DNA from 2 places in the Stutzerimonas sp. R40042 genome. Region 2 is predicted to be linked to the other one. Evidence: predicted binding sites of a transcription regulator. Region 2 holds the regulator's gene; the other holds the start of a gene.
What was found. The regulator sigma-54, encoded in region 2, starts transcription at its own class of promoters, with help from an activator protein. The targets are predictions, from matches to a motif close to ANTGGCATNNANNTTGCTNT.
Positions count from the first base shown of each region.

Region 1: fliD (flagellar filament capping protein FliD) is a predicted target of sigma-54. The motif match lies at 2,291-2,310, and genes of this name have one in related genera.

Region 1 covers NZ_CP113258.1:251,505-255,712, forward strand. Annotated here, with positions in the region: gene fliI (flagellar protein export ATPase FliI) at 1-741, shown strand, start outside; gene OUY36_RS01105 (flagellar FliJ family protein) at 738-1,160, shown strand; gene flgM (flagellar biosynthesis anti-sigma factor FlgM) at 1,307-1,582, shown strand; gene flgN (flagellar protein FlgN) at 1,579-2,019, shown strand; gene fliD (flagellar filament capping protein FliD) at 2,336-3,601, shown strand; gene fliS (flagellar export chaperone FliS) at 3,601-3,996, shown strand; gene OUY36_RS01130 (hypothetical protein) at 3,980-4,208, shown strand, end outside.
Region 2 covers NZ_CP113258.1:1,059,184-1,063,391, forward strand. Annotated here, with positions in the region: gene rapZ (RNase adapter RapZ) at 1-64, opposite strand, end outside; gene ptsN (PTS IIA-like nitrogen regulatory protein PtsN) at 80-544, opposite strand; gene hpf (ribosome hibernation-promoting factor, HPF/YfiA family) at 554-862, opposite strand; gene OUY36_RS04925 (RNA polymerase factor sigma-54) at 936-2,444, opposite strand; gene lptB (LPS export ABC transporter ATP-binding protein) at 2,593-3,318, opposite strand; gene lptA (lipopolysaccharide transport periplasmic protein LptA) at 3,318-3,863, opposite strand; gene lptC (LPS export ABC transporter periplasmic protein LptC) at 3,850-4,208, opposite strand, start outside.

The sequences.
Region 1 (4,208 bases), 810 kb from region 2:
CGTGGCCGTGAGGTGCAGGAATTCATTCTGCATTCGCTGGGCGAAGAGGGCCTGAAGAAGGCCGTGGTGGTGGTCGCACCGGCCAACGAATCGCCGCTGATGCGCCTCAAGGCCACCGAGCTCTGCCACAGCATCGCCGCCTATTTCCGCGACCAGGGCCATGACGTGCTGCTGCTGGTGGATTCGCTGACTCGCTACGCCATGGCCCAGCGCGAGATCGCTCTGGCCCTCGGCGAGCCACCGGCGACCAAGGGTTATCCGCCGTCGGTGTTCGGCATGCTGCCGGAGCTGGTGGAAAGCGCCGGCAATGGCGCCAGCGACAATGGCAGCCTGAGCGCCATCTATACGGTTCTGGCCGAAGGCGATGACCAGCAGGACCCCATCGTCGACTGCGCGCGGGCGATTCTCGACGGCCACATCGTGCTCTCGCGACGCCTGGCCGAAGCCGGACATTACCCGGCCATCGACGTCTGCGCCTCGGTCAGCCGCTGCATGAGCCAGGTCGGCCAGCCGGCGCACCTGGGCGCGGCACGCCAGCTCAAGGAGTGCTACAGCACCTTCGAGAAGATCAAGGAGCTGATCCCGCTTGGCGGCTACACGCCCGGCGCGGACATCAAGACCGATCGCGCGGTGCAGCTGGCGCCGACCATCGAACGCTTTCTGCGCCAGGACGTCGGCGAAGCCGCCGAGCTGGAAACCAGCGTCGCCACCTTGCAGAACATCCTCGGGAAACCGCGATGAAACAGCAGATCGAGACCCTCGGCCGCCTGGCCAGCCTGCGCAGCCACCGGGTGCGGCAGATGCTCGGCCGCGTGCAGTACCAGCAGAACCTCTGCCAGCGCTACCGCAACAACATCACCGGCCTGAGCCGCCTGTGTGGGTTTTCCGTGCCGATGAGCACACCGCTGCAGCGCGACAACCAGCAGCGCTACAAGGCCACCCTGTACAAGATGGTGGAGCTGCAGCGTTGCGAGCTGGCGGTGGCCGAGCAGGCGCTGGAGCGCATCCAGCGCGAGCTCCTGCAGGCCATGCGCAGCGAGAAGGTGGTCGAGCATGTGATCGAGGGCAAGCTGCAGCAATGGCAGCAGCTGCTCGCCCAGCAGGAGCAGAAGATCCAGGACGGGCTGGCCGCCCAGGCCCACTGGCGTGCCAGCCATTGAGCGCCTTCCATCGGCCTGCCGCGGCGGGCGTGGAGGCGGCTCGCGGCGGTCGGTAGACTAGCCGCGCCCGGGCTGTGAACAGGCATTTAAGTTTCGTGCCCGAGCGGTCGCCTGTTTGGCTGTAACCACCGAGTTGGAAAGAAATCATGGAAATCAGCCGGCACTTCAAGCCCGCCCTGACACCGGCCACCGAGGCCAGCTCCACCCGCCAGCCCACCGCGCGCCCGACGCCGGAAGCCGCCGTGCGCCAGCCGGAAAGCCTGCCGCTGGAGCAGATGCACGACGCCCTGCGCGCCATGCCGGACATCGACCTGGACCGCGTTGCGGCGATCAAGCAGGCGCTGCAGCGCGGCGAGATCTCCACCGATTCCGCCGCGCTGGCCGGCAGCATGCTCGCCTATCACCGCGGAAGCGATGCGTGAACCAGCGTGACAAGCTGCTCGCGGTCGTCGCTGACGACCTGCAGCAGGATGGCGATGACTACCTGGCCCTGCGCGACCTGATGCAGGCGCTCTACGCGTTCCTGCTCGAGCGCGACAGCCCGGAAATCGATCGCCTCAATCTGCAGATCACCACGCGCGTCGAAACCCTCGCCCTGCGCGCCCAGCGCCGGGCCAAGGTGCTCGGCGCCTTCCGTCTGCAGGCCGATGCCGAAGGCATGCAGCGGCTGCTCGGCTGCTATCCCGACGATCAGGCGACGCGCCTGCGCACGCTCTGGCAAAAGCTCGGCGCGCTGGCCAGCCAGTGCCAGCAGATCAACGAGCGCAACGGCAAACTGCTCGCCATGCACCACGAAATCCTCGGCCAGCTGCTGGCCGGCAGCCACGATGCGCGGCTGTACCAGCCGCAGCCGTACTGACTCTGCCATCGCGTCCGGCCCCCCCGGCACGACCACGACCGTCCCGTTACTCGATCTCCGCAGCCTGAGCAGCTCGCTCCAGTCCTGGGCTGCGTGTTGTTTCGCCGGCCGGCTTAAGTCGCCCCCCCTTCTTCGTCGCCTTTGTTCTGAGAGGTTTCGCCGTCCGGGCGAGGCGGAAGCGGCATTTCCCCGTTTCCTGTCGCGGCCGTCGAGCGGAAGTGCTTCTTCTGCGCCAATCGCGCAAAAGTGCTTTTAAATCAACGATTTGTGTATTGGCACTCAACTTGCTCTAGAGAGCACAGGAAGGGGATCGGCAATGGCGATAGATTCAGATTACGTAAAGCAGATGGCGACGCAGCTGGCGACCTACGAAGTTCAGTCTTCGCTGGACCGGCTCAATCGCAATGAAAGCAACTACAAGACCCAGCGTGACGCGCTGAGCAAGTTGCGTACATCCCTGACCACGTTCAAGTCAGCCATGTCCGGCCTGAAGACCGGCAACGCCACGATGCTGGTCAACAGTGCCTCGTTCAGCCAGGACGGCTATGCCAGTGCGACGGTTGGCACCCAGGCCCAGCCCGGCAGCTACCAGTTCTATGTCGAACAGCTGGCCAGCAAGCAGCAGGTCGCCGTGCAGGGGCTGGTCGACGGCAGCCTGAGCGGAACCCTGACCCTCGAAGGGCAGGATTTTGCGCTGGCCGATTACGCCACGCTCGACGATGCAGCCAAGGCGATCAATGCCGCGGATCTCGGCGTACAGGCAACGCTCGTGCGCAGCAATGGCGAAGTCAGCCTGGTGATGACCAGTGCCGAAAGTGGCGCCGCCAATGCCTTCGCGGTGTCGCTCGCGGGCACCACGGCCACGACCACCACGCTGTCCACGGCGGCCGATGCACAGATCCGCATGGGCGGCTCGTTCGGCAGCGGTGGCATCCTGCTGACCAGCTCGAGCAACAGCTTCGACAACGTCATCGACGGCGTCAGCCTCTCCGTGAACAAGGTACACACCGCCAGCGACTCGGCGCTTACGCTGACTGTCGGCCAGGACCAGAGTGCCACCAAGGGCAAGGCACAGAGTTTCATCGATGCGTTCAACGCGCTGATGACCAGCTTCGATTCGCTGACTGCCAGCGGCAGCGACAGCAGCGCCCGTGGTGCATTGGCTGGTGATTCCAGCATCCGTTCCATCGAGAGTCGCCTCAACGGCTTGCTGCGCACCGATTTCGGCGGCAGCAGCCTGATCGATTTCGGCATCAGCGCCGACCGCAACGGCAAGCTGACCATCGACGCCAGCCGCTTCGAGGCGGCGGTGGCGAAGGATCCGGCCGCCTTCGAGGCGCTGTTCACCGGCAAGGACAACCTGCTCGACAGCATCGACAAGACGGTCGCCAGCTACACCAGCAGCACCAACGGCATGCTGAAGAACCGCATGGACACGCTGGACCTGAACCTGCGGCGCATCGACGAGCAGTTCGAGAACCTGCAGCAGCGCTACGACACCTACTACTCCCGCTATCTGAAGCAGTTCACCTCCATGATGCAGACCATGCAGAGCATGGAGCAGACCTCCGGAATGTTCTGATGACCTACCTCCCCAACGACAGTTACGACAGCTATCGCTCGGTGGACCTGGAAGCGCGCGCCGCTTCCGCTTCGCCCTACGAACTGGTGCTGGTGCTGATGGACGGCCTGCTCGACGAGCTGGCGCGCGCCCGTGGGCATATCGAGCACAAGCGTTATCAGCAGAAAGGCGCCTCGCTGGAAAAATGCATGAACATCCTCAACGGCCTCAACGGTGCGCTGGACGAGGAGGGCGGCGGTGAGGTCGTGCAAAGCCTGGCCAGGCTGTACGAGTACTGCATCTACCGCCTTTCGGACGTCAGCGTGACGTTGTCGCTCGATGGGCTGGACGAAGTGGTGAAGCTGGTGGGCGTCCTGCGCGAAGGCTGGGAGGGCATCAGTGCCGCACGCAAGTGATGCGCAGCGCCTGCAGGCGCTGCATGCCCAGCTCACCGCTGCCCTGGCTAGCGGTGACTGGCGTGCCGTCGGCGAGGTGGATGGGGCGATTCGGCAGTGCCTCGAGCAGTTGCCGCGCGACCCTGCGGCCGACCCGGCCGTGCAGGCGGCCAGGGCGCAGCTCCGAACGCTGCACGGAAAGGCGCTGGAAGCCTGTGCCGAGGAATGTGAGC
Region 2 (4,208 bases):
CGAGCACGTTCAGCGCGGTGCTCTTGCCCGAGCCCGAACGGCCACTGACGATGATCAGCCGCATCTGGCCCCCACTCCGCTAGGCGCCATTCTGGACGTCGACGACGACCTGATAGAGGCTCTCATTGGTGGGCGCCTGGCGCAGTCGCTGGCGCACCTCTTCACGGTCAAGCATGCTGGCGATCTGGCGCAGCAGCTCGAGGTGCTCGTCGGTGGCCGCTTCCGGTACCAGCAAGACGAACAGCAGGTCTACCGGCGCGCCGTCGATGGCGTCGAAGTCCACCGGCGTTTCGAGGCGCAGCACGGCGCTCAGCGGGGCGTTACAGCCGACCATGCGGCAGTGAGGGATGGCGATGCCGTTGCCAAATCCGGTCGATCCCAGCTTCTCGCGGGCAATCAGGCTTTCGAATATGGTCTGGGAGTCGAGGTCTGTGAGGTCCTGGGCGATGACCTTGGCGATCTGTTCCAGGACGCGTTTCTTGCTACCGCCCGGGACGTTCACCAGGGAACGTCCGGGGGTCAGGATGTTTTCGAGTCGGATCATGTCTGGGAGTCAGCGGGAGATGGCGCCCTGGGTATGGTCGAGCTGCTTTTCCTTGTGCTTGATCAGCTGGCGATCGAGCTTGTCGACCAGCAGGTCGACGGCAGCATACATGTCTTCGTGTTCCGAGTTGGCGACCACTTCGCGGCCAGCGACATGCAGCGTCGCTTCGGCTTTCTGCTTGAGCTTCTCGACCTGCAGGATCACCTGGACGCTGATGATGCGGTCGAAATGACGGGCAAGCCGATCGAACTTCTCCTCGATGTAGTCACGCAGGGCATTGGTTACTTCCAGATGAACACCGCTGATATTGACTTGCATACTGCTATCTCCTTTGCCTTGTGCGAAGAGCAGGTCCGAAGCCCTGCCGCCGGGACGTTTCGGCCTTGGCCGATCACAGTAATCGTTTGCGCTCGCTGGATGGCGCGATACCGAGCGACTCCCGGTATTTGGCGACTGTGCGGCGGGCTACCTGAATGCCCTGCGCTTCCAGTAAACCAGCGATCTTGCTGTCGCTCAACGGCTTTTTCTGGTTTTCCGCCGCAACCAGCTTCTTGATGATCGCGCGGATCGCGGTGGACGAGCATTCCCCGCCTTCGGCCGTGCTGACGTGGCTGGAGAAGAAGTACTTGAGTTCGTAGATGCCGCGCGGAGTGTGCATGTATTTCTGGGTCGTCACGCGCGAAATGGTCGACTCGTGCATGCCCACCGCTTCGGCGATGTCGTGCAGCACCAGCGGTTTCATGGCCTCGTCACCATGCTCGAGAAATGCACGCTGGTGCTCGACGATCTGCGTGGCGACCTTCATCAGCGTTTCATTGCGGCTGAGCAGGCTCTTGATGAACCAGCGTGCTTCCTGCAGCTGGTTGCGCATGAAGGTGTTGTCGGCACTGGAGTCGGCACGTTTGACGAAGCTGGCGTACTGCGCATTGACGCGCAGGCGTGGCATGGCGTCCTGGTTCAGCTCTACCAGCCAACGGTCGTTGTGCTTGCGGACGATCACGTCAGGCACCACGTATTCCGGCTCGCTCGCTTCGATCTGAGAACCAGGGCGCGGGTTGAGCGTCTGGATCAGCTCGATCACCTGGCGTAGCTCGTCCTCCTTGAGCTTCATCCGGCGCATCAGCAGGTTGTAGTCGCGGCTGCCGAGGACATCCAGGTAATCGCTGGCCAAACGCTGCGCTTCGCTCAACCAGGGGGTGCGCTCGGGCAGCTGACGCAGTTGCAGCAGCAGGCATTCGCGCAGATCGCGCGCGCCGATCCCGGCGGGTTCGAACTGCTGAATGCGGTGCAGCACGACTTCGACTTCGTCGAGTTCGATCTCCAATTCTGGGTCGAACGAGTCAGTGATTTCCTCGAGCGATTCTTCGAGATAACCCTGATCGTTGATGCAGTCGATCAGCGTGGTGGCGATCAGTCGATCGGTATCGCTCATCGGCGCGAGATTGAGTTGCCAGAGCAGGTGGCTCTGCAGGCTGACGCCAGACGACGTGCGGCTGGTGAAGTCCCACTCGTCATCATCGTTGCTGGGCAGGCTGCTGGCGCTGGTCTGGTAGATGTCCTCCCAGGCGGTGTCGACCGGCAGCTCGCTGGGAATGCGTTCACCCCAGTCAGCGTCGTCGAGGCTCTCGCTGCCGTGCGATGGCTCGTCGTAGGTGCTGTCCTGTGTGGCGCTTTTCTCGCTGGTGGCCTCACCTGGGCGGTCGGCAGCTTCGGCCATCGGGTCGGAGCTGTCGAAGTCGTCGCCGTCTTCCTCGCGCTCGAGCATAGGGTTGGAATCCAGCGCTTCCTGGATCTCCTGTTGCAGATCGAGGGTGGATAGCTGGAGGAGGCGTATGGCCTGTTGCAGCTGCGGTGTCATCGTCAGCTGCTGGCCCATCTTCAGGACTAGCGATGGTTTCATGGCAGAGGACTTCAAACCTTTTATGCCGGCGCAACCGCGCCCGTTCCGACATGTGGCGCGCCAGGCGCCAACAGAAAGCAAATTATATGCCTGCCGAGGAAGCCTTTGCCTAGGGCCGATTTGCCGAGCTGCGCAAAAAAAAACGGCTCTACAGACGGAATTCGTGGCCCAGATAGACTTCCTTGACCAGTTGGTTGCTCAGGATTGTTTGGGCGTCGCCCTCGGCGATCAGCTGGCCATCGTTGACGATGTAGGCGGTTTCGCAGATGTCCAGGGTCTCACGGACATTGTGGTCGGTGATCAGTACGCCAATGCCCTTGGCCTTGAGGTGGTGGATGATCTGTTTGATGTCGCCCACCGATATCGGATCGACGCCAGCGAAGGGTTCGTCGAGGAGGATGAATTTGGGCGCAGTAGCCAGCGCACGGGCGATCTCCACGCGGCGACGCTCGCCGCCGGACAGGCTCATGCCGAGGCTGTTGCGGATATGGTTGATGTGGAACTCCTGCAGCAGGCCTTCCAGCGCCTGCTGGCGGCCGCTACGGTCCAGATCCTTGCGGGTCTCGAGAATCGCCATGATGTTGTCGGCGACCGAGAGCTTGCGGAAGATCGAGGCCTCCTGCGGCAGATAGCCGATCCCGGCGCGCGCGCGACCGTGCATCGGCAGATGGGTCACGTCGTTCTGATCGATCAGTACTCGACCCTGGTCGGCATTCACCAGGCCGACGATCATGTAGAAACAGGTGGTCTTGCCAGCCCCGTTGGGGCCGAGCAGGCCGACGATCTGCCCACTTTCGATGGACAGGCTGACATCACGGACGACCTGGCGGCTCTTGTAGCTCTTGGCCAGATGCTGGGCTTTGAGGACGGCCATTACTCCGCCTGCTCCGCTGCCTGCGCGTTCTTGCGCGGCTGGATGACCATGTCCACACGTGGGCGCGGCGTGGTCACATCGGCATTGGTGGCGCGGCCAGCATTGACGATCTGGCGACGGGTGTCATAGACGATCTTCTCGCCTTCGAAGGTGTTGCCTTCCTGAACAACCTTGGCCTGATCGATGAGCACGATCCGCTCGTTGGCGGCGAAGTACTGGATGGTCAGGCCGTAGGCTTTGACGATCTCCTTGTCCGCTGCAGGCTTCTGCTCGTAGTAGGCCGGTTTGCCGATGGAGGTGAAGACTTCGACGTCGCCGTTCTCGTCCTGAGTGATGGTCACCGTGTCGCCGGTGATCTTCATCGTGCCCTGGGTGATGACCACGTCGCCGCGGTAGACCGCCACGCCCTGTCGGTCGTCCAGCTCGGCGGTGTCGGCTTGAACGCGGATTGGCTGTTCACGGTCCTCGGGAAGCGCCCACGCGCTGGCGCCAAGCCAGAATGCGCTCAAACCGAGCAGGAGGGGGAGAGTCTTAACGCAGCTCATGCTGGCCTCTTACGTTGGACAGCAGGAGCATCCTGCCGTCATCCATGTACGCTTTCATGCCGGTTGCAGTGGTCACGCCATTGGCGGCCTCGATTCTAACGGCTTGCTTTGTCTCGGCATAATCCTTCTCCGGCCACACCGTCAGGCGGCTGGTGGTAAGGATCGTCGGGCGGCCCTTGGCATCGGTGCGCTCGACCTTGACCTGATCGATCAGCAGCACTTCGTCGCCTTCGGCCGATACTTCGCCGCGCTCACTACGCACGTGCCACGGCAGTTCGGTGCCGCGATAGGACAGCAGATCCGGCTTGGTCAGCAGGCTGATGTCGCTCGCCTTGATGTGCTCGA